DNA from 3 places in the Shewanella eurypsychrophilus genome. Region 1 is predicted to be linked to each of the others. Evidence: predicted binding sites of a transcription regulator. Region 1 holds the regulator's gene; each other region holds the start of a gene.
The links. The regulator MetJ, encoded in region 1, represses methionine synthesis genes. The targets are predictions, from matches to a motif close to TAGACGTCTAGACGTCTA.
Positions count from the first base shown of each region.

Region 1 (8,232 bases):
AATTAGCTATCTAAACGCTCGCACTAGCGGTAATGGATACCTACTGTATAAGATACCTAGTACAAATCTTTTTAGACGTTTGGACGTCTATATGTCCATACTAGAGAAAATGAGATTGAAGTCAATAGCAAACAGGGGACTAAATATTAATAAGATATAATGAAGACGCGACGCTGTCGCTAGAGGACGCAGCGAAGCTGCTGCGAGGACGTGACTTCGTCACTGCGAGGATGCGAGGATGCGAGTTCGGCTATGAAACGCCTTCGAGTACGGGCTTCGCCCTCCGAGAACGGCAGAAAGCACCTCCGAGTACGTCGCTTTGCGACTACGAGGAAAAGAAAAGTCAGAAGCTTAAAAGCTTTTGATCTTACTCGCAGCCAGCTTGAAAAAAAGCTGCTACGAGAACGTGACTTCGTCACTGCGAGTTCGGCTGGAAAGCGCCTCCGAGGACGGGCTTCGCCCTGCGAGGACAAGATTTGGCTTTTATCTCGTAGCCAACTTGTTGGCGAACTCGAAGGGAACTTGTTCCCGTTCTCGTAGCGCAGCGCTCTCGCAGTGAGCCTGCGAACATACTCGAAGAAAAGCAGCTGCGAGAACGGCTGAGAAACGCCTTCGAGGACGGAACTTCGTTCCTGCGAGGACAAGATTTGGCTTTTATCTCGTAGCCAACTTGTTGGCGAACTCGAAGGGAACTTGTTCCCGTTCTCGTAGCGCAGCGCTCTCGCAGTGAGCCTGCGAACGAACTCGAAGCGCAGCGTCCTGCTTTATTCCTGCACCAAATCCCGACAAATCTGCGCAAGATCTGATTGCACAGCCGCTGCAGTCACTTCTCGTCCTGCACCTGGCCCTCTGATAATCAAAGGGTTGTCCTGATAAAAGACACTACGGATCACAAACACATTATCGCCTGGGGTCAGATTGGCATAGGCATGCTCACAATCGACCCACTCGATACCGACAGCGGCTTTTAGTTGCCCATCGACAACATCAAGCCCAGCGACATATCTCAATACCTTGTTTTGCTCTGCTGCGGCTTGAAACTGTTGCAGCATCTGTCCATCAAGTTCTGAGATCCGGCTTAAGAACTGATCTAATGGAATATCGGCTAAGTCCGCAGGCACTAATGAGTTAAGCTCGATATCTTCAAGCTCTATCTCATGACCTATCTCGCGAGCCAGAATAAGCAACTTACGCTGCATATCACGACCGGAAAGATCATCACGAGGATCTGGCTCAGTGATCCCTAAGCCCTTGGCTTCTAACACCAGTTCAGAGAAAGGTTTTTTAGCGTCATATTTCTCAAACAACCAGCATAAGGTTCCCGAGAAGATCCCGCCAACAGCCTCAATGGTGTCACCGCTGTTATGTAGGTCATTAAGCGCGTGCTGCACAGGTAAACCTGCCCCACAACTCGCATTATAGCGCCAGAACAGTCTGCGATTACCCAGTTGCTGTTTAAGTTCACGATAAAAAGCCAAAGGACCAGATCCCGCTAGCTTGTTCGCACTAACCACATGGATCCCACGAGAGAAAAACTCAGGGTATTGCAGAGTCAAATCGGCACTGGCACTGATATCTAAGGCGATGATCTCATCACAATCGAGCGCTTGTAACTGCTCAAACATATGATCATATAACCAAGGTGTAGCCTGTTGCTCAAATACCTCTTTCCAAGAATCTAGCTCGATACCTTCTTCTTTTAACAAAGCCTTCTTAGAGCTAAGTAGCCCTACTAGCTCAACGCTGGCTTCTAACTCTTTATTTAACGCGACGCAAGCTCGGCTAAACAGATCGATCCAGGCCTCACCAATATTACCAATACCCAATAACAACACACCGATGCGCTTACGCGGTCCAGCGCAGCGACGATGCACCTTCTGAGTGAGTAAATTGACTTGCGATGTTGGTACTAAGGTCACCAAACTTAAGCCATCTTTAAATAGCGGTCTGGCATCACGACTTAACAATCGGGCAAAGCCGCGTCGATAAAGCCCTGCATCGGCGCTCACTAACGCCACTAAGCCTAAATCATCTCTCTGACTTAAGTCTGAGATCCCCAGCGCTTCGGTTTCTAAAATTGCTTGAACCTGTTTCTGATTCTCGTGAGTAAAGGCAAGTTCGACGCAATTATGTGCCAGCTTCCAATGAGCAAGCGGCAACAGACCCGCCTCTTCGAGCAAGTCTGCTAGATTTGCAATATCACTGGCAATTCTGAAGGTAAATAGCGACACACTCGGAAGGTTTGTCACCACTGGCGCGCTAGCTTGAGAACTCTTAGGCGCGATGAGCGTAAAGTCAGTGTGAGATGCATAGCTTGAACGTACTGCCAGACTCACTTGGGTATCAAATAATGGCTGTAGTGAGCGGTTATGCAGTACTGGTGAGCCTAAGTGTGCTAAACGGTTAGCCTCATCTAAAGAGAGACTCTTAAGCAGCTTAGCATCGTTAATCTTGTTCGGATCGGCATTAAAGACACCTTCAACATCGGTCCAGATAGTCACACGTTCAATATCGGCTAAGCTGGCAATCAAGGTTGCACTGTAATCTGAGCCGTTACGACCCAATAGCAAGGTCTCACCGTGCCTGTTTGCACAGATAAAGCCTGTGATAATCAAACGCTCATTAGGGTGATTCGCAACTGATGCCTGTACGCGTTCGCGGGATTCATCGAGCCTGATTTGAGGAACGGCACCTTCATCGGCAATCAATAAGCTTCTTGCATCAATATCCGACGCCGCAACACCAGACTCTCTCAATAAGGCCGCGAGTAAACGCGCAGACCAACGCTCGCCGAAGCTCACCACTTCACTGCGTTTATATTCATTAAGAATATCTAATGAGAACAAACTAATTAATTGATATTTATCAATAGATAAGCGTTCCCTTAAGCTTCTTGCTTGCTCATTAGAGAGCAACTGTTCGATCAGATTCTGTTGAAAGCTAATCAGCACTTGTAGCTCTTCTTGCCACAACTGCTTAGTGTCTTTGAGTTCTAGTAGCTTATAAAGAAAATTAGTGCTCTTACCCGCAGCCGATACAACGACGAGATCATCGCTATTGCCGTGAGTGAGAAGGATATGAGCAACACGGCGGTAGCAATCTGCATCCGCTAAGCTAGAACCACCAAATTTATGCAAATGACAACGCGCCATCTTTAACTCCTATCTACCGAAATTAACAACTTGCCGCTGCGGCAAGTCCAGCTTCAATATCGGCAACTAAATCGTCGGCATCTTCGATACCCACTGAAAGACGGATTAGGGTCTCTTTAACCCCAGCTTCTGCTCGAGCCTCTGGCTCCATAGCTCTGTGAGTCATTGTCGCAGGAACCGCGACTAAACTCTCTACCCCACCTAAACTTTCTGCGACAGAAAACACAGATAATTTGTCAAGAAATGCTACCAGCTCATCTTCTCCACCTTTAAGCTCGAAGCTGATCATGGCACCGAAGCCTCTTTGCTGCTTAGCGGCAATCTCATGGCCAGGGTGATCGGCAAGACCTGGATAATACACCTTATCGACCGCATTGCTGTTAGTTAACACAGCTAAAACACGCTGAGCATTGGCTTGATGCTCACGAATACGCACCGCTAAGGTGCGAATACCGCGAAGGGTCAGATAGCTATCAAACGCCGACCCCGTCAGCCCTAAGGTATTTGACCACCAGTGAAGCAACTCGCCGAGTTCTGCATCTTTGGCTACTACGGCGCCACCAACCACATCGCTGTGACCATTGATGTATTTAGTGGTGGAGTGAATAACAATATCGGCGCCCAGTAGCAAGGGCTGCTGCAGAATAGGTGACAGGAAGGTATTATCTACCACAACTAACGCATCGACGGCCTTACAGGCTTTAGCGATCTCTTCGATATCAACCACTCTTAGCAGAGGGTTAGAGGGCGTTTCCAGCCAGACCATCTTAGGTTTTTGCGCTATCGCAGCATTAAGCGCTTTATTGTCAGTCTGATCGACAACGGCTAGCTTAAAGGCCCCTTTTTTGGCTAAGTTGGTAAACAGACGGTAGCTACCACCATAACAATCATGGGGTACCACGAGCAGATCATCAGGGCCAAGCAAGCTGGTCACCAATGTGATTGCTGCCATACCTGTGCAAGTCACAACCCCTGTCGCCCCTTTTTCGAGTCCGGCAATCGCATCACCTAAAATCGAACGGGTAGGATTACCTGAGCGGCTGTAATCAAAGTCTCTGGGATTCTTATGCCCATCGAAGGAGTAGTTAGTAGATAAATAGATAGGGGGCACCACGGCACCATGTTGGGTATCGGACTCAATCCCTTGGCGCACTGCAATTGTGGCTAACTTACGTTCGGTCATCTACTACTCCTAAACTATTTACTGAACACCATACTGACCACAAAAAGTGGAAAGAGATGTCTGGACGTCTAAATGTACCTAAGCGAAAGGCCAGCGTCAACCAGTTATAGCCGTTTAGACGTCCAAACTTGTAGAAATCTATTTGCAATTGTCATAAATAAGAGGCAATAATTTGACTGCACAATTTAAAGGGTTAAAATCTGCCCCGAATTTTGAATTTACAGGTGAGTCAATGACTGAGTGGAATGGCGATTACATCAGCCCATATGCTGAACACGGCAAGAAGAATGAACAAGTAAAGAAAATTACTGTGTCTATTCCCTTGAAGGTACTTAAGGTTCTTACCGACGAACGCACCCGCCGTCAGGTCAATAACCTGCGTCACGCCACTAACAGCGAGCTGTTATGTGAGGCATTTTTGCATGCTTACACAGGCCAACCTCTGCCTAACGATGATGATCTATCTAAAGATAAACCAGATACCATTCCAGCCGAAGTGAAGCGCTTGATGGATCAGATGGGTATCGAATGGGAAGATGTAGAGTAACCCTACTCACTTAACGCTTTACCAGTCATATACTAAGGATCGCCATGCGATCCTTAGTTGTTTTAGCAAGACATCGCCCAATATTGAGAGAAATCGCCGTGTTTGCAATGATAGATCCGACGACACTAGCGCTAGCCTCCCTTATCATCTTCTGCGGCGCGTTGACACAGAGCCTTATCGGTTTCGGTTTAGCCATCGTCGCCTCTCCCCTACTGTATATTGTCGATCCTGAATTGGTGCCTGCCCCCGTTATCATGATGGGTTTCTCTATCTCCTTGTTGACCCTATTTCGAGAGCGAGGCGCCCTTGAGTTTAATGGCTTGCAATATGCGTTACTTGGGCGAATACCTGGAGGGTTTATCGGTGCAGGGTTATTGATATATGCACCACAAGCCATTCTTGGGCTGGCTATATCGGGTATTGTTGCCACGGCAGTCATATTGAGTTTGCTGAAGCTCAACATAGCCGTGAATCGTAAGAGCCTATTTGGCGCAGGCATAATATCTGGTGTATTTGGCAATATCGCCGCTATCGGTGGCCCACCACTGGCAATTCTCCTTTCAGGAAAAGATGCCCGTCAGTTTAGAGCCGCCTTATCGGCTTTCTTTATCTTCAGCTCCATGATAGCTCTAGCTATTCTGGCAATCACTGGCTTACTGAGTATTAAGCACCTCTGGCTATCGCTAATGCTGCTACCCTCTGTAATTTTAGGTTACTTAGTAGCAGGAAGACTGGTTGGACGAATTGATAAAGATAGGACTCGCAAAGCAACACTCATATTATGTTCAATCTGTGCGACGGTATTGGCGGCAAAGTCGATAATGGAATTAGGCTAAGAGAAGGTACGAGTTCGGGCTTCGCCCTACGAGGACGCAGCAAAGCTGCTGCGAGGACGTGACTTCGTCACTGCGAGGACGGCCTGTGGCCTTCGAGTGCGGGCTTCGCCCTGCGAGGACGCAGCAAAGCTGCTGCGAGAAAAGACAGGCCAAAGGCTGCTACTCTTTGCTCGCAGCCAACTTGTTGGCGAACTCGAAGGGAACTTGTTCCCGCTCTCGAAGTGAGTTTACGAACTCATAGCGAAGCGGCCTCGCAGCGACGCAGTCGCGCCCTCGAAACTGCTCTTAAAAATGATATGACGTTTGTAAAACCCCGCCGATGGCATCGTCGCTACCTAGCATGCCAGTTAAGTCGAGATAAAATACTCGCCCGAATTCAAAGCCAGTGCCTAATGAGTAGATGTTAGCGGTATTATCTTTCATGTCATGGCGGTAACCTAGACGCAGTGCAAACCAATCTGTCGCCTTCAACTCTCCTCCTACACGCCAATACTGAGTACCACTAAACTCTTTAAAGCGTTTATGATCATTAAGATCTATATCCGAAGTTAGCGTAAGACTATCCCAGTCATAAGCCACACCAGCAGTAAAAAGAGGCTCAACTTGGTAGGTATATTTTCGGCCCTGGCTCTCTATGGTTTCAACATTTTGCTTGATAAGGTTGCGTCCAGACAAACCGACCGTTAAGCCAGATAGCGGCTCCATCGCAATGCCCACATCGACATTAAATGTCGTATCGTCATTGCGATACTGCGAGTCATCGAAATCACTAGAATCAAAGTTATTGGCACTCACCACGTAGTTATAAGTATCTATGCGTTGAAACTTAGGCGATACACCGATAGCAATAGGCATATTGACGATAGATAGTGGAAAACTTAACGCCACACCAAGATCCGACACCCCACCGGCAACCACAGCTCCTTGTGAATCTAAATCAGCGAGTACGGGTGGATTATTGGGATCTAATGCATTAAGACTATCGATATCAGACTCAGCGATTGCAGCGACTCCAATGGCATCAATATAGCTTTTATAAAACACTGCCATCGGCATTCTATGAGTAGGCAGCACGATTGAAAAGCCCAGGCCAGCACTGACATAGGCATTGTTATCTTTTAAGGATCCCAGATCGTTAACGAGATCATCTCTATGGAGATCGACTGCTACAGCATCACTCGCATTAATCGCAGCATCTAAAGCATCATAGGAGTCTTGCAGTGAATCAAACTTATCGATCATCTGATCGCTATCGGCGCCATCGGCACCTACAACGGGGAGTAACATGGCAAAATTATTGAACTTAGGCGCTTGGAGAGCAAGTAGAGCTGGATTGATAAATGCTGCACCTTCACGATTTGAAGAGGCCACACCAGCACCGCCCATAGCATCGCTTCGAGCCTCATAATATTGCTGACCCGCGATAGCCGTCAACGAAATGAGTATCGAAGAAAGTAAGAGTGCACAGCAGAGTGCGAGTTTGAGCATTTTCATCCATTCAGCCCTTATCTTTATTTTTATTTTCTGATGTTTACTCCTTCTCTTTTACTCAATAAAATTCAGCCTAGCGCTCTGAAATAAGTTCATTAAAGAATGTAGAGAGATGTAATAAACAGTCGAATTTAAAGATAGTCCAACATTCAGAATTGTGTACGATAAACGCTCAAAAAACCAACACTATTGGGTATTTATTTTGATCTTTTTTAAACAGCTGATATTTATCTGTTATTGATTAAATGCTAATACACGTAATCCCTAAAATGCTCGGCAGTAAAACTGACAAACTCCCTTAATAACGCAGGCTGGTATTTATCTTTATGGTAGAGAAGATAGAAGGGAGTATCGGCTATTTGCCAATCATCGAAAACTGACACCAATTGCCCCTTGTTTATCTCCTCAGCACAATAGACCTTAGGTAGCCTAACGATACCATTGCCCACTATTGCGCTATGCTTCATTGCTCTGCCATTACGACAGCGAAAAGCACCATTGATATGCACATCTAGCTTGCGATCTTTGTTGTCGATATGGAAAAATGACCAGTTATTGACTGAGCCGGTAATGCATTGATGAGCCTTGAGCGATTTAGGATCTTCAGGCACTCCTCTAGCTTCTAGATATTGAGGCGATGCTAACGTCAAATTGGTAATGTCCATCAGCTTACGAGCCACCAGCCCAGAATCTTCTAATTCACCCATCCTGAAAACCAGATCGAACTGATCCACCAGCAGATCGACCCGCTGACTGCTAAAATCTAACTCCACCGAGATCCCGGGATATTTTAAAATAAAATCATTAATTAAGCTCGCCACCACCTCTTCACCAAGATAGCCACCGACACAGTTAATCTTGATGCTTCCCTGTAGTCTCTGAGCATTATCAACAGCGATCTCCACTGCCTGATCAATGCTGTCTAAAGCAGCTCTACAGCGATTAAAAAATGCTGAGCCCTGCTCGGTCAGACGCTGAGCCCGCGTCGTTCTGGTGATCAGCGTTACCCCAAGGCAAGCTTCT
Region 1 covers NZ_CP045503.2:733,979-742,210, reverse strand. The annotation lists gene FM038_RS02990 (bifunctional aspartate kinase/homoserine dehydrogenase II) at 765-3,152, opposite strand; gene metB (cystathionine gamma-synthase) at 3,175-4,335, opposite strand; gene metJ (met regulon transcriptional regulator MetJ) at 4,568-4,882, shown strand; gene FM038_RS02975 (sulfite exporter TauE/SafE family protein) at 4,981-5,718, shown strand; gene FM038_RS02970 (conjugal transfer protein TraF) at 6,004-7,212, opposite strand; gene FM038_RS02965 (LysR family transcriptional regulator) at 7,458-8,232, opposite strand, start outside.

Region 2 (8,232 bases), 1.8 Mb from region 1:
AAACAAAAGCTATTCACTGCAGAGAAAGGCAAAAGATATGTCCTGTCTTTTTTTTGTCTTTTTTGAGTTAGGATAAAAACTAGAGAAATAAATGCAAACAAAGCGGTAATTAAGGCATAAAATTAATCAACGCCGTGGAGACCATAATGAACAGAGCAGGCACTTTTACTGCCAGTGATGGCACTATTTATGTGGATAAGAAGCGTTACTTTTGGTGGTTTTCGCTGATATTGCCCAGTGCGGCAGTTGCAGGACCTATGTTATATCAATTGTTTAACCATGAAATTTTGCTCTGGTTGTTTTTTATTTTGGTCTACAGCATATTCCCTATTATTGATTATCTGATGGGAGAAGATAGCAGTAACCCACCTGAATCAGTCATAGGCTTGCTTGAAGCAGACCCCTTTTACTCAAAGATCATCCGGCTAAACGTGCCTGTCGTTATTGCCACGTTTCTATTTTGCGCCTGGTTTGTCGCCAGTCATCAACTCAGTGTTTCTGGCTATATAGCTGTAGCCCTATTGGCTGGCAGTATAGGCGGACATGGTTTGAATATTGGACATGAACTAGGGCATAAGAGAAACAAACTGGATATCTGGTTGGCAAAAATTGTGCTTGCACCGGCGGCATACGGTCACTTTTTTATTGAGCACAACCGCGGCCACCATAAACATGTGGCCACCCCAGAAGATCCGGCCTCGGCTAAAATGGGCGAAAGCATCTATCGTTTTGCCATAAGAGAGTTACCAGGAGCCATATTACGCGCATACGAGATAGAGATTCTGCGCATGAAAAAATCGGGAAGATCACCCTGGTCGATCAAGAACGAATTCCTACAAGCCATGTTGATGACTATTGGACTTTTCGTTAGCCTAGTATTGTGGTTAGGCTCAGCTGTTATCCCTTATCTATTAATCTGTGCCTTCTGGTCTATGTGGCAGCTCACATCAGCCAACTATATCGAGCATTACGGGCTTTTGCGCCAGAAACTGCCGAGCGGACGTTACGAACGCCCACAACCCCATCATAGCTGGAACAGTAATCATATTTTTTCTAATTGGGCTTTGTTCCACTTGCAGCGCCACTCAGATCATCATGCCAATGCGACTCGCAGCTATCAGTCTCTTCGCCACTTTAGCCGTTTGCCTACTCTTCCAAGTGGCTATTTTGGTATGTATGTCATCGCCTACATTCCCTACTTATGGTTTAAAGTCATGGATAAACGTCTACTTCAAGTGACTGGTGGTGATCTCACTAAAATAAATATGCTGACGCAAAAACGTGAGACGTTAATAAAAAAATATCACTCTTATTTTCAAGCTGGGACGGCCAAGTAAAACTAACCTAATGCATATGTGGGGCTAGTTTTCGGGGGGCTTGGACGCCCCATCGGAAACGTTAGCTATTTTCAAGTGAGCATGAGGCCCGTACTCAACAGCATGTAACTTTGCCGGGCGTCATAGGTACTTTGGTTTACGAAGAATCAAGGGCGAAGGTTGCGACAGTAACCTCTCTGAGCGAGAGGTATGGATACCTAACTGGCTGGTAAACATGGATGTTATTGATAGGACGAGCAGTCCTCCTTGCCCTACTTTTCAATGCGAGAAGGGTGGAACCTTGCGATCTACATCAAAACGAAGTTTGGAAAGCTAGATCCCGGCCTAAAAGTATCGCCGGGATGACAGGGGATAGCTGATGATTCAGGAATCCCCACTAATAAGAGTAAACATGATTACTCTGGATCATCATCCAACACTGGTGCTAACCACCTATCAGTCTCAGCCAAACTCATCCCCTTACGCTCAGCTGATCTCTACCTATATTAGTCACGCCAAAGTAGCGTTACTTATGGTGGGTATGGGTGGGCAAAGTACCAACCTGATACCTCGCTGTTGGGAGCATGGTGTAGCTTTATATCGCACTATATTTCGTGATTCTCTGCATTAAAAGCAATCGTAAAAATCTCAATTAGCAGCTGTAAATCTCCGTTATAGCCTGCAATGTTTGCCTGTACCCATTGCTCTTTATCGATATTTGGCCATACTAATTCCTGTCCTAATACAAATGCTAACTCTTCAAAAAATAAACGCAGGGTTCTGCCGTTACCTTCCCTAAAAGGGTGAATAATATTAAGTTCACAATAAATGTCGGCAAAAGCAGCAATCAATATTGTTAAGTCTGATATCTCACTAAGTTGTGGGATTAAGGAAAACTCCTTTGAGGATTGCTGGACTATGCGGCTAGCAGCGCAAAATCGAGTTCTGCCTTTCGATACATCAATGCTTCTTATTTCACCAGCCCAATTGTACACATCTTGAAAAAGGTGGTGGTGAATCGTTTGCAAATGATTAAGAGTAAAGTGAGATAGGGATGGGTCAGTTGCTTGATAGGCGAGCAGTCGTTGGGCGTAGAAGTCGGTTTCTGCTTCACTTAGAGTATTGGGATCGTGTATATCGAAAAGGTTGATTAGAGTATCGCTGTCTGGGTAACAATATGGATCTGACTCTGTACCGTACTTATCGCGCATATTGTGCTTTCAATTGGGAGATAGTTTTACTTGTACTGTTTGCTTTAACGCTAAGCCCTTCATAACTTAAACTCGTTTTCATATTTTGTAGGCTTGGTTTAAATGTACGTTCAGCATTGGATGTAACATTGCTTTTTTTCATCATCATTCTCTAATCAATTTAACCAGCAAATTAAGTTTACACTATTTTAGTTACTTTGAAATACAAGAATGAATAGGGTATATATGGCTGGTTTTGAATATCAGGGGGGTAATCAGGGTCAGAGTAAGAATTCACAGTGCTATAGCAAATGAAGGTTAAAGCTACAACTATTCCCCGTTGGAAGTTGCCGAAGGGCGTCGTAGAAAATTGCGTAAGCCCCACACGGATGTGGGACTAGTTTTCGGGGGGCTTGGACGCGCCATCGGAAACGTTAGCTATTTTCAAGTGAGCATGAGGCCCATACTCAACTGCATGTAACTTCGCCGGGCGTCATGGTGGATGCAAGGAGGATAGGACGAGCAGTCCTTCTTGCCCAGTGCAGGGTGGAACCCTGCGATCTACATCCAAACGAAGTTTGGAAAGCGAAAGCTAGATTCCGGTCCACAAGCATAGCCGGAATGACGGGCTCTTTACTTTAGGCCGTTGGCCACCGAGCAAAGGGTTTGCGGGGTCAGAGTAAGCTTTCACTACTTAACCCAAGCGCCGCCTAAAGTTACAACCTGTCCCCGTTGGAAGTTGCCGAAGGGCGTTGGAATAAATGATGTGAGTCAGACACGGATGTCTGACTAGCTTTCGGACTTCTTCTACTAGAGTGGATGTACCATCGGAAGCGGTAGTCATTTATCCATAAGAACAGAGGAAGACAACTTCGCCGGGGCGCTGGGGGATTTCCAAAAGGGGAGCAAGCGCTTTTCCCCTTTTGGCCTGGTGTGGAATGGCATTCCACGATTTTATTTCAAACGAAGTTTGGAAAGGTAAAAGCTGGGCCCCGGCTCAGAAGCGTTACCGGGGTGACAACTTTAAAGAGTAAACATGATCACTCAGGATCATAATCCAACACTGGTGCTAACCATCGCTCAGTCTCAGCCATACTCATCCCTTTACGTGCCGCATAGTCCTCGACTTGATCTCGGCCTATATTAGTCACGCCAAAATAGCGCGATTTAGGATGGGCAAAGTACCAGCCAGACACTGCTGCAGTAGGATACATGGCGTAGCTTTCGGTGATGTTCAGACCGATAGTCTCATCAGGTTTGAGCAAGTCCCAAAGCAGGCCTTTCTCTGTGTGATCGGGGCAAGCAGGATAACCTGGCGCTGGACGTATGCCTTTGTACTTTTCACGAATAAGCGATTCGTTATCTAACACTTCGTCACTGGCATAACCCCAAAACTCTTTACGTACACGTTCGTGCATACGCTCGGCGAAGGCTTCGGCTAGACGATCGGCTAAACATTTGAGCATGATGGCGCTGTAGTCATCGTGGTCGGCTTCGAAACGCGCAATATGCTCGTCAATGCCATGGCCCGCAGTGACTGCGAAGCCGCCCATGTAATCGGCAACACCTGAGTCTTTTGGTGCGACAAAGTCCGCCAGACAGAAGTTGTCGTTGCCGACACGCTCTATCTGCATCCGCAGGTGATGGGTGGTCATCTCAAGCTCTGTACGTGATTCATCGGTGTACAGTTCTATATCATCATGGTTAACGGTATTGGCTGGAAATAAACCGATAACCGCTTTGGCGGTGAGCCACTTCTCATCGATGATCTTCTTCAGCATGGCCTTGCCATCGGCGAACAATTTAGTCGCCTCTTCGCCGACGACTTTGTCGGTTAAGATTTTAGGGAAATGTCCATGTAACTCCCAGCTGCGGAAAAACGGTGTCCAGTCGATACGCTCGACCAGATCTTCCAATGGGTAGTCATCGAATACCTGACGGCCAAGCTGGTTAGGGATAAATGGGGTGTAATTTTCCCAATCATGTTGGCAACGGTTTTCACGGGCAGCTGTGATAGTGGTGATAATCTTACGTTTGGCCTGTGACAGACGCTTTTCGCGCATCACATCGTATTCTTGATAGGCGGCGTCTATGGTGGCTTGGCGAGTCTCGTTATTGATCAGCTTCGACACCATAGGTACGGCGCGGGATGCGTCGGCGATATATATGGCGCCAGTTGGCGAGTGCGGCGCAATTTTCACTGCGGTGTGAATTTTAGAGCAGGTCGCGCCGCCGATAATCGATGGAATGGTTAAGCCTGCCTTATGGAAGCTCTTAACGTTATGCACCATCTCATCGAGACTAGGGGTGATAAGCCCTGACATGCCGATGATGTCGACGTTCTCGGCGATGGCGACTTCGATGATCTTTTCTACGGGCACCATAACGCCAAGGTCGATAACATCATAGCCGTTACAGGCCAGTACCACGCCGACGATATTCTTACCGATATCGTGCACGTCGCCCTTAACTGTGACCATTAAGATCTTGCCGTTTGACTGACCAGGGGTCTTTTCTAGTTCGATGTAAGGGTTTAGGTAAGCCACGGCTTTTTTCATCACTCGGGCAGATTTTACGACTTGTGGCAGGAACATCTTACCCGAGCCGAATAGGTCACCGACCACATTCATGCCGTCCATCAAAGCGCCTTCGATCACATCCAGCGGACGGCTAGAGGCTGCTCGCGCCTCTTCCGTGTCTTGGTCGATATAATCTGTGATGCCTTTCACTAGGGCGTGAGCCAGGCGTTTATTGACCTCCCAGCTGCGCCATTCGAGATCTTCTTTCTTGACGTTTTGGCTGCCGTCGCCGCGGAATTTCTCCGCCACTTCTAATAACAGTTCGGTGTTATTGGTGGCATCGCCATTCTTATCGACGGCGGTGCAAGGAAAATTGCCGACTATGGCCTCGACCTTTTTCTTGAGCTCAGGGTCGATATCGTCATAAATCGCCAGCTGTCCGGCGTTAACGATACCCATATCCATGCCAGCTTGAATGGCGTGATAGAGGAACACGGCGTGGATGGCTTCGCGTACTGGGTTATTACCGCGGAACGAGAAGGAGACATTCGATACACCGCCGGAGATCATTGCGTGGGGCAAGGTGCGTTTTATCTCGGCCGTGGCCTCGATAAAGTCGACGGCGTAGTTGTCGTGCTCTTCGATACCTGTTGCAATGGCGAAGATGTTGGGGTCAAAAATAATATCTTCTGGCGGGAAGCCCACCTTATCTACCAATACCCGATAGGCACGGGTACATATCTCTATCTTACGCGCCTTAGTATCGGCCTGGCCCTTTTCATCGAACGCCATGATAATGGCTGCGGCGCCGTAGCGTTTCACGAGCTTGGCCTGCTGGATAAACTTCTCTTCGCCCTCTTTGAGCGAAATAGAGTTAACGATGCCTTTACCCTGAATACATTTAAGTCCGGCCTCGATCACTTCCCATTTAGAGGAGTCAATCATGATCGGCACCCGGGAGATATCAGGCTCAGAGGCGATTAAATTAAGGAATTTATGCATGATCTCGACGCCATCGAGCATGCCCTCATCCATATTGATATCGATGATCTGCGCGCCGTTTTCGACCTGATCGCGGGCAACCGATAGCGCCTCTTCGAACTCGCCTGTTTTAATCAGGCGCAGGAATTTTGCCGAGCCAGTGACGTTAGTTCGCTCACCGACGTTGAGAAATAGCGAATTCTCATCGATGGTGAGCGGCTCAAGACCCGATAGTCGACAAGCCACCGGAATATCCGGTAGCGGGCGGGCAGGGTGCTGGATAACGGCTTCGCGAATAACTCGGATATGATCCGGTGTGGTACCACAACAGCCACCGATAATGTTGAGAAAGCCCTCTTGAGCCCACTCCTCGATAATCTCAGCCATCTGCTCTGGGCTCTCATCATAGCCGCCAAACTCGTTGGGCAGGCCTGCATTTGGGTGGGCAGAGACAAAACACTCAGAAATTTTGGATAGCTCTTCGACATAGGGGCGCAGCTCTTTTGGCCCAAGGGCACAGTTAAGGCCGATAGACAGTGGCTTAACGTGGCGCAGTGAGTTGTAGAAGGCTTCGGTAGTTTGTCCGGTGAGCGTTCGACCCGAGGCATCGGTAATGGTACCTGAGATCATGATAGGTAAGCGGAAGTCTTGTTCATCAAATACCGTTTCGATAGCAAACAGTGCGGCTTTGGCGTTGAGAGTATCGAAGATGGTTTCCACCATGATGATATCGGCGCCACCAGAAACTAAGGCGTTAATGGATTCGACATATGCCTCGACCAGCTCATCGAAGCTGACGTTACGATAGCCTGGGTCATTCACATCCGGGCTAATAGAGCAGGTTCTGTTAGTTGGGCCTAAGACCCCGGCAACATAACAATGGCGACCCGTTTCAGCCTCGACTTCATCGGCAGCTGAGCGCGCTAAGCGTGCACCTTCAAGATTGATAGAGGCCGAGAACTCCTGCATGTCGTAATCGGCCATGGCGATACGGGTCGCATTGAAGGTATTGGTCTCGATAATATCGGCGCCGGCAAGCAGGTAATCTTTATGGATCTGTTTGATAGCATCGCTTTGGGTGAGCACCAACATGTCGTTGTTACCCTTTACATCGCAATGCCATTCTTTGAACTGCTCGCCGCGAAAATCTTCCTCGCTAAATCTACGGTCCTGGATCATGGTGCCCATGGCGCCATCTAGGATCAGTATTCCCTCGATGAGCTGCTTAGTGATCTGTAGTTCGAGTTGTTGACCTTTTTGTTTTATTTGTGTGGTGCTTAGGGTGCCAGTGGTCATAAAATCTACCTGCCTTAACTACAAAACTGCTTAATTTGAAGCGCTAAACTAACAATGTATCACTAATAATTGTGCGCTTATTGGACAATTTATTACTTGTGAGTTTTGGATGTTTATACGTATAGACGTCTATACTAAACCAGACTCGGCTATGTGTCGAGCCGACTTGTTAGTATAAATATTAAGCTGCAACGTATCCCTTTTGTGAATGATTCTGCCACTCTTTTCGGGTGCTGAACTATGCTTTAAGCAGGCTCTTTGCTGGAGAACAACTTGTGTGGAGTAAAAATAATAATCAGGTAGCCTTTAGGTTGCTGATCCTAGTGAGTTGGCTACTTATTGTCTCTTGGCCTGTGGCCAATAACCTTGTTTCTAGTTTGTCAGCAATATTAATAAGCATCAGCCTGATTTGGTTCTCTTTAATCCTATTTTTATATGCCTTGTCTAAATAAGTTTATCGATGACGTTAAGACATGAAATTCGGTTTCATCATATCCTCAGCTTAAATGTGCCAGCTAGCAGTGGAACGGCATCAGTGGCCTTTGCTGTATTCAGCCTCCCTGTGGAGGTAAAAGTATGATGAGTCCGACGGGTTTGCTACTTCACATAACAGTAGGTTATGTAGGTATTCGATATGACCTAGTTCACTTCAATCTCTTCAACTTATTCAGCCTCCCTGTGGAGGTAAAGGTATGATGAGTCCTACGGGTTTACTACTGGTCATATTAGGCTATGTGGGAATACTTTATGTGATTGCGACTTGGGCTGAGTCAGGCAGTGAAAGAGCAAAGAAGCTGACCACGAGCGCCATCGTTTATACCCTCTCTTTAGCTATCTATTGTACCAGTTGGACCTTCTTCGGCAGTGTGGGGATTGCCACACGTTCCAGTATCTTGATGCTATCTATCTACTTAGGGCCAACGCTACTCA
Region 2 covers NZ_CP045503.2:4,772,334-4,780,565, reverse strand. The annotation lists gene FM038_RS20445 (alkane 1-monooxygenase) at 147-1,337, shown strand; partial or broken gene FM038_RS25440 (vitamin B12 dependent-methionine synthase activation domain-containing protein) at 1,733-1,911, opposite strand; gene FM038_RS20435 (Fic/DOC family protein) at 1,922-2,527, opposite strand; gene metH (methionine synthase) at 3,547-7,302, opposite strand; gene FM038_RS20425 (sensor histidine kinase) at 7,995-8,232, shown strand, end outside.
Region 2: a site for MetJ is predicted at 7,417-7,434, ahead of metH (methionine synthase). Genes of this name have one in related genera too.

Region 3 (8,232 bases), 910 kb from region 1:
CATTTGATCGATTAGAAGACATCATCGAAGCGGGGATTTTACCCCCATTAAAGGGTAAAGATCTGCAACATGCGATGGAGTTTATCTCTTTGGTTCGCATTCGCCACCAAGCACTAGACATTGAGTCAGATCAAGAGCCTGATAACAATATCGAGCCTGAAAACATGTCCGATTTTGAAAGGCGTAATCTAAAAGATGCCTTTTTGGTCTTAAGTAGTGCGCAAAACTTTTTAAAGTTTCGCTACAGTGCCAACAGCATGCAGGGGTAAGTAATGCGCAATTTCAGTAATCAAGATATCTTAAACTGGAAAGCTTTTTTGAAAATTAAAGCGCTAGAAAGTAAAGATAGCCGATTGACTAAATTTTATAATGCCAGCACTTACCATGAGGAGATCAAACTTAAGGATATTGATTTTGTTGCCTTAGATTTTGAAACCACAGGTCTTGATGCAGATCAAAACAGCATTATAAGCATTGGGCTAGTCCCTTTTACACTGCAACGAATCGCTTGTAGACAGGCGAAACACTGGTTTATAACGCCGGAAGATAAACTCCAAGAAGATTCAATTATTATCCATGGTATTACCCACTCAGATTTGAAAGGTGCGCCGGATCTACAGCGTATCTTAGAGCAGTTATTGGATGAGCTGGCTGGGAAAATTGTGGTGGTGCATTATCGCAGAATTGAACGTGATTTTTTAGATGCTGCACTTAGAAGTTTGTTCAAAGAAGGCATTGTTTTTCCCGTCATCGATACCATGCAAATTGAAGCCGATATCCAGCAGGCTCGGCCGAAAAAAATCATAGATTGGTTTAAAAATACCCGTCCAGAATCGATACGTCTTGCTAATAGTCGCACTCGCTATAATCTACCAACCTATCCGCCACATGATGCCTTGACCGATGCAATTGCGACTGCTGAGCTACTGCAAGCGCAAATCTACCACCACTTCAGCCCAGACACACCTATCAAGAAGTTGTGGTTATAAAGCTCGATCTATAAATCAGGGTTATAATTCAGGGCTATAAAAAAACCGAGTGATGCCTTATTTACAAAATAAGTCATCACTCGGTTTATATTTTATTTATCAGTTCAGAACATTAACGAAGACGTCTTTCTGTTCGTAATCCCATGATTAAACTGACGCACATCACTAACAAAATAATGGTGAACGGCAAGGCGGTTGAAATGGCACCCGCTTGCAAGGCTTCAATGGCTTCTGTGCCACCGACCCAAACCAAAGCCGCAGCAATCGCGCCTTCGATAAATGCCCAAAACACACGCTGAGGAACAGGCGCATCGACTTTACCACCCGATGTAATGCTATCAATAACCAGTGAACCAGAATCTGATGAGGTCACAAAGAAGACCAGCACTAACACAATGGCAAGTAGAGACAAGATGCTACCCATTGGCAATGCGTCAAACATTTGGAACATTGCAAGTGGCACTTCTGTTAAACCTTTTTCGCCTAACGTACCGACTTTATTCATGACTTGATTAATCGCAACACCACCAAATACTGACATCCAAAGTGTAGTCACTACCGTTGGTACAATTAGCACAGCTGTCATAAACTCACGAATCGTACGTCCACGTGAAATACGCGCAATAAACATGCCGACAAAAGGAGACCATGAAATCCACCATGCCCAATAGAAAACGGTCCAGCCATGCATCCAAGCTTCGTCTTCACGACCAATAGGGTTACTTAATGGAATAATGTTTTCAATGTATCCCATAACAGTGATTGGAATGGTTCCCATGGATACTGCAAAAGTAACTAAAATTACAAACAGTACTAATGCAAGCGCCAACAGCATATTGACATTACTGATGATCTTGACACCGCCATCAATACCACGGATCACCGATACAACGGCCAATAGCGTCACTATGAATATGATGGCGATTTGAAGCATTAAGCCGTTTTCAATACCGAACACATGGTGGAAACCACTCGCGGCTTGCTGTGCACCAAGTCCAAGAGATGTCGCAAGACCAAATAGAGTGGCAAGCACAGCGAGAATATCAACAACATGCCCTGGCCAGCCCCAAGTACGGTCGCCTAGGATTGGATAAAAGACTGAACGCATGGAAAGCGGTAAGCCTTTATTATAAGCGAAAAATGCTAAAGACAGTGACACCACGCCGTAAATCGCCCATGGGTGAAGCCCCCAGTGGAACATTGTGGCACCAAGAGCCAGCTTAGCGGCTTCTGCTGTGTTTGGCTCAACATTAAGCGGTGTTTCGTACCAACCCGTAAAGTAGGCAACAGGTTCTGCAACCCCCCAAAACATTAATCCAATACCCATGCCTGCAGCAAATAACATTGCTATCCATGACATCATCGAGTAATCGGTTTTTGCTTCATCACCACCTAAACGGATTTTTCCATATGGGGAGACAATCATTGCCAAACAAAACAGGACAAAGATATTGGCAGACCACATAAACAAACCATCGAATGCCCCAATGATCTGCCATTTTATGCCATCTAATACGGATTTTGATGTTTCAGGTTCGACCAGCAATATGGCTATTAAGAAGAGTCCAATTAAGGCTGCGCTGATCCCAAAAACAGGGTTGTGAACATCAAAACCCCATTTTTGAATATTATCTTGCCCGACTGTGTAATCGGTATTATCAATACTGTATTTATCTTTTCTTGTATTCATTGATCCTCGTTTAGAACAACTTTCATTCGAAAAATGTGGCTTTATTTTACTTTATTAGGCGGCGACTTGCAGCCTAATGCTGAAAGCAATCACGTCTTATGCCATTTTTAGACAAAAGATTAAATAATTCTTGCTTCAAGTTCTTAGTTAGTTGACCCATTAAGTGTTAAATCTATCGAATTTTAGGGACATTCTTGTGTCAGCGACGGCGATGACCCAAGGCATTCCAAATCGAACAAAGAACCTGCTTGTAAATAGCCAAGTATAGATGCGGTTGTTACAGTTCGTAGGCAGAATAGAATAACATTAGAGTCAGTACTTTATGATGGACGTATGGACATCTAGAGGTCTTGATGTATGATTAGGAGATAAACGATTAATCAATAGAGAGAGGATGAGACGCAGTATGCCGGTTAAAATTCCCGATAATCTGCCTGCAGCAGGCATTTTAGAGTCAGAGAATATTTTCGTTATGTCCGAAACTCGGGCAGCCAATCAGGACATACGTCCGATGAAAGTATTGATCCTCAATTTGATGCCAAATAAAATTGAGACAGAAACTCAATTGCTGCGTTTACTAGGAAACACACCACTGCAGGTGGATGTGGATCTGCTCAGAATCCATGATAAAGAGTCTAAACACACGTCTATCGATCATATGAATAACTTCTATCGTGATTTTGAGGCCATTCGCCAAAAAAATTATGATGGGTTGATTATCACAGGCGCACCGCTAGGTCAGATTGAATTTGAAGATGTGACTTACTGGGACCATATCAGAGAGATCATAGATTGGTCACAACGACATGTGACTTCTGTGCTATTTCTTTGTTGGGCTGCTCATGCTGCTCTCTATCATTTGTATGGTTTAAACAGAAAGCTATTAGAATCTAAGCGCTCTGGCGTCTTCCTTCATCGACGCACCAATAAGCATTTCCCTTTGCTACGGGGTTTCGATGATGAGTTTCTAGCACCTCACTCCCGTTTCGCACAAATCGATGTGGCTGCACTTAAGGCTCATCCTGCGCTGCAGGTATTAACTGAGTCTGATGAAGCGGGTGCATACATGGTGCTGAGTACAAATAGTCGAAATCTATTTGTGATGGGACACCCTGAATATCAAAAGATGACTTTGAAAGATGAGTATTTACGCGATCTTGCTGAAGGGCTCAATCCTGATATTCCGCAAAACTATTTTAGAGATAATGATCCAGATAAAGAGCCTGTAGCTCGCTGGCATGGCCATGGAAGCTTACTGGTCAGTAATTGGCTTAACTATTACGTTTATCAGTTAACGCCCTATAACCTAGATGATATGAGTGCTATTGCCCCTTGGGAAGCAGATGTTAAGTGAGTCGTAAGTAGTGAGTATCAGTTAACGTCTCATATTAATCTTGATGATATGAGTGCGATTGACCCTTAGTAAGCAGATGTTTAGCGAGTCGTAAGTAGGGAGTTGTGAGTATCAGTTAACGTCTCATATTAATCTTGATGATATGAGTGCTATTGCCCCTTGGGAAGCAGATGTTAAGTGAGTCGTAAGTAGTGAGTATCAGTTAACGTCTCATATTAATCTTGATGATATGAGTGCTATTACGCCTTGGGAAGCAGATGTTTAGTGAGTCGTAAGTAGTGAGTATCAGTTAACGTCTCATATTAACCTAGACGATATGAGTGCGATTGCCCCTTGGGAAGCAGATGTTTAGTGAGTCGTAAGTAGTGAGTTGTGAGTATCAGTTAACGTCTCATATTAATCTTGATGATATGAGTGCGATTGCCCCTTGGGAAGCAGATGTTTAGTGAGCCATATTTTTACTCGATTCAACTTGCTAACAATAAAAATCATTTTCTATGATTTTTATTGTTAATCCTTTAGGCTGTGTTTGTTTGCCATTTCTGCTGCGTAGTCGCTTATACATACAGTAAAAGAGTAAAGACTCGCTGCAGAAGCAAGCATGAAAGGTCAATAGACCTTAGCTTGTTCGTCGTCATTCCACATACTCCTTCCGCTGGTAAATATTCCCTACGATTAAATTTATCTGTGTAAATTTTGAGTGACAATAATCCCCCTTGGTCACTAATCTTATATTTCTCATTACGCTTGCTTTACGTTCGCGTAAACGTCAGAGTGCTATTCTTTAGTTATAAACTTGAACTAGATCACCTATTTTTAGTTAGCGATAAACGACGGAGCAGATAATGAGTACTGAACAATTAAGCCAAGAGATCGTCATCGTAGCGGCAAAGCGTACCCCAATGGGTGGCTTTCAAGGATCCCTATCTTCCGTTCCGTCTCCAAAGTTGGCTGCGACAGCGATTAAGAGCTTAATGGTACAAACTGGGGTGGCTGCAGAGTCTATCGATGAAGTCTTGATGGGTTGTGTACTGCCTGCTGGCCTTGGTCAAGCGCCGGCACGTCAGGCGACCTTAGGTGCAGGTTTACCGCTTTGTGTTGGCGCAACCACTGTCAATAAGGTATGTGGTTCAGGCATGAAGACGGTTATGTTAGCCCATGATCTTATCAAGGCTGGTAGTGCCGAAATTGTGATCGCTGGCGGCATGGAAAGTATGAGCCTAGCGCCTTACTTACTCGATAAAGCCCGCAGTGGTATGCGTATGGGCCACGGTAAGGTGATGGACCACATGTTCCTCGATGGTCTTGAAGATGCTTATACCGGTGGTGCTATGGGCACATTTGCTCAAAATACTGCAGATGAATTTAAAATCACCCGTGAACAGATGGATGCTTTCTCTCTGAGTTCATTAGATAAAGCCAATAAAGCTATCGACTCAGGTGCTTTTAAAGCAGAAATAGCGCCAGTCACAGTTTCGAGCCGACGCGGTGACACCCTTGTCGATACCGATGAGCAACCAGGTAATGCACGTCCCGATAAAATTCCCACACTGCGTCCAGCATTTGCTAAAGACGGTACCATTACGGCGGCAAACTCAAGTTCTATTTCTGATGGCGCCGCTGCACTAATGCTGATGACCGCAAAGCAGGCCAACGTGTTAGGTTTGCCAATACTTGCTAGCATCAAGGGCCACACGACTCATGCGCAAGAGCCTTCTCTGTTTACCACGGCACCGGTCGGCGCCATGAACAAGTTACTCGATAAGGTGAATTGGAGTAAGGATGACGTGGATCTATTCGAGATCAACGAAGCCTTCGCCATGGTAACCATGTTGGCTATCTCAGAGCTGTCTTTAGATGCATCCAAAGTGAATGTTAATGGCGGTGCGTGTGCGTTGGGCCATCCTATCGGTTGCTCTGGTTCACGTTTATTAGTCACTCTAATTCATGCCCTCAAGGCGCGCGGCCTCAAACGTGGTGTTGCATCACTGTGTATCGGTGGCGGTGAAGCCACTGCGATGGCTATTGAGGTTTAGAGGTTTTCTAGCACCTAGACCTTAGATTCTAGGCTGTGGCGTTTATGAGAAGGGATAACAAGATGACGATTCAAGTGAAGCACTATATCGATGGCCAATTTATCGATGGATGCGGAGAACAGCAGATTTTGGTGACAAACCCTGCTAATAATCAAGCTATCGCCACGATTAATGCGGCGACAGTTGCAGAAGTCGAAACGGCAATTAGCAGCGCTAAAACGGCTTTTAAAACGTGGAAAGAGGTGCCTGTTTCAGAGCGTGCTCGTGTGATGTTCAGATATCAGCATCTGCTGAAAGAGCATCATGATGAGTTGGCAACTATTCTGGCTCAAGAGACGGGTAAGACATTTGAAGATGCCAAAGGTGATGTTTGGCGTGGTATCGAAGTGGCAGAACATGCCTGTAATATTGCGACGCTAATCATGGGCGAAACCGTTGAGAATGTTGCTAGAAGTATAGACACCTACAGTTACTCTCAGCCGCTTGGCGTATGTGCTGGTATTACCCCGTTTAATTTTCCTGCCATGATCCCATTGTGGATGTTCCCGTTATCCATCGCCTGTGGTAACACTTTTGTGCTCAAGCCTTCAGAGCAAGATCCGATGACGCCTCAGCGTTTAGTGGAGCTATTTGAAGAAGCGGGTGCCCCTAAAGGCGTACTGCAGTTAGTTCATGGTGATAAGACGGCGGTTGATGTGCTGTTGCGTCATCAGGATATCAAGGCCATTTCTTTCGTTGGCTCTGTCGGCGTAGGTCAATATATCTATAAGACAGGCACAGATAATCTTAAGCGTGTGCAGGCATTTGCAGGGGCTAAGAATCACTGTGTCGTCATGCCTGACGCCAATAAGCAGCAAGTGATTAATAACTTAGTCGGTGCCTCCGTTGGCGCTGCAGGTCAGCGCTGTATGGCGTTATCGGTTGCCGTGTTCGTTGGCGCAGCGAAAGAGTGGATCCCTGAGTTAAAAGAGGCGATTGCTAAGGTTAAGCCTGGCCTTTGGGATGATAAAGACGCGGGTTACGGTCCACTTATCAGCCCCGCAGCTAAAGTAAGAGTGCTCGATTTGATTGCACAAGGTAAAGCCGAAGGCGCCACGTGTTTGCTTGATGGAACTGAGTTTACAGTACCGGGATATGAAGCGGGTAACTGGGTAGGACCGACGATGTTCAGCAAGGTCACCACAGAGATGACTATCTATAAAGAGGAAATTTTTGGCCCTGTACTGTGTTGTATGGAAGCCGAAACTCTTGAAGAGGCGATAGGCATTGTCAATGATAGCCCTTACGGTAACGGTACCTCTATCTTTACCGCCAGTGGCGCAGTCGCACGTAAATATCAGCACGAGATTGAAGTGGGTCAGGTGGGGATCAATGTCCCAATTCCTGTGCCACTGCCGTTTTTCTCATTCACTGGCTGGAAAGGCAGTTTCTATGGCGATCAACATGCATATGGCAAGCAGGCTGTGCGTTTCTATACCGAAACTAAGACCATCACAGCGCGTTGGTTCGAGTCGCAGATAAGCGATGCCGAGCATGCTGAGCCTAATATGACGATTACCCTGAAATAGGCGACTTTAGCTGCGAGCAGCTAGCTGTAAGTTTTAAGCTGTAAGTAATGCAGTAGTTTGATGATAAGTATAGGCTTCGAGTTTATATAAAGCGTATTCGAAGAGATAGATAACCAGTGTAGATGCGGCTGAGGGTATCGAAAACATGGATGTTTTCGTTAAGCGACCATGGAGGGTGTAAAGCGTCCCGAAGAAGTATCTGCACATGCCTCGCTGGCCAAGCGATAGGTTAAATTGAAACTACTGCTTTCATTTATCTAGCAAATGAAAACTTACTGCGGAATACGGAATACGGAATACGGAATACGGAATACGGAATACTGAGTACTGAGTACTGATATCAACTTTGGCACTCAATATCGAGCGGAACAAATAATAAAAATAAAAAATACTTAGGAGACCTTAGATGGATTTTAATCTCAGTGATGATCAGCGTCAATTTGCCGATCTAGCCCAACAGTTTTCACAAGACGAACTCGCCCCATTTGCAGCTCAATGGGACAAAGAACACCACTTTCCCAAAGATGTTATTCAACGTGCCGGAGAGCTAGGTTTTTGCTCGCTATATTCACCGGAAAGCGAAGGCGGCATGGGG
Region 3 covers NZ_CP045503.2:1,642,500-1,650,731, forward strand. The annotation lists gene FM038_RS06860 (DUF294 nucleotidyltransferase-like domain-containing protein) at 1-269, shown strand, start outside; gene FM038_RS06865 (3'-5' exonuclease) at 273-989, shown strand; gene FM038_RS06870 (BCCT family transporter) at 1,102-2,679, opposite strand; gene metA (homoserine O-acetyltransferase MetA) at 3,086-4,033, shown strand; gene FM038_RS06880 (thiolase family protein) at 4,879-6,069, shown strand; gene FM038_RS06885 (CoA-acylating methylmalonate-semialdehyde dehydrogenase) at 6,132-7,637, shown strand; gene FM038_RS06890 (acyl-CoA dehydrogenase family protein) at 8,044-8,232, shown strand, end outside.
Region 3: a site for MetJ is predicted at 3,006-3,023, ahead of metA (homoserine O-acetyltransferase MetA). Genes of this name have one in related genera too.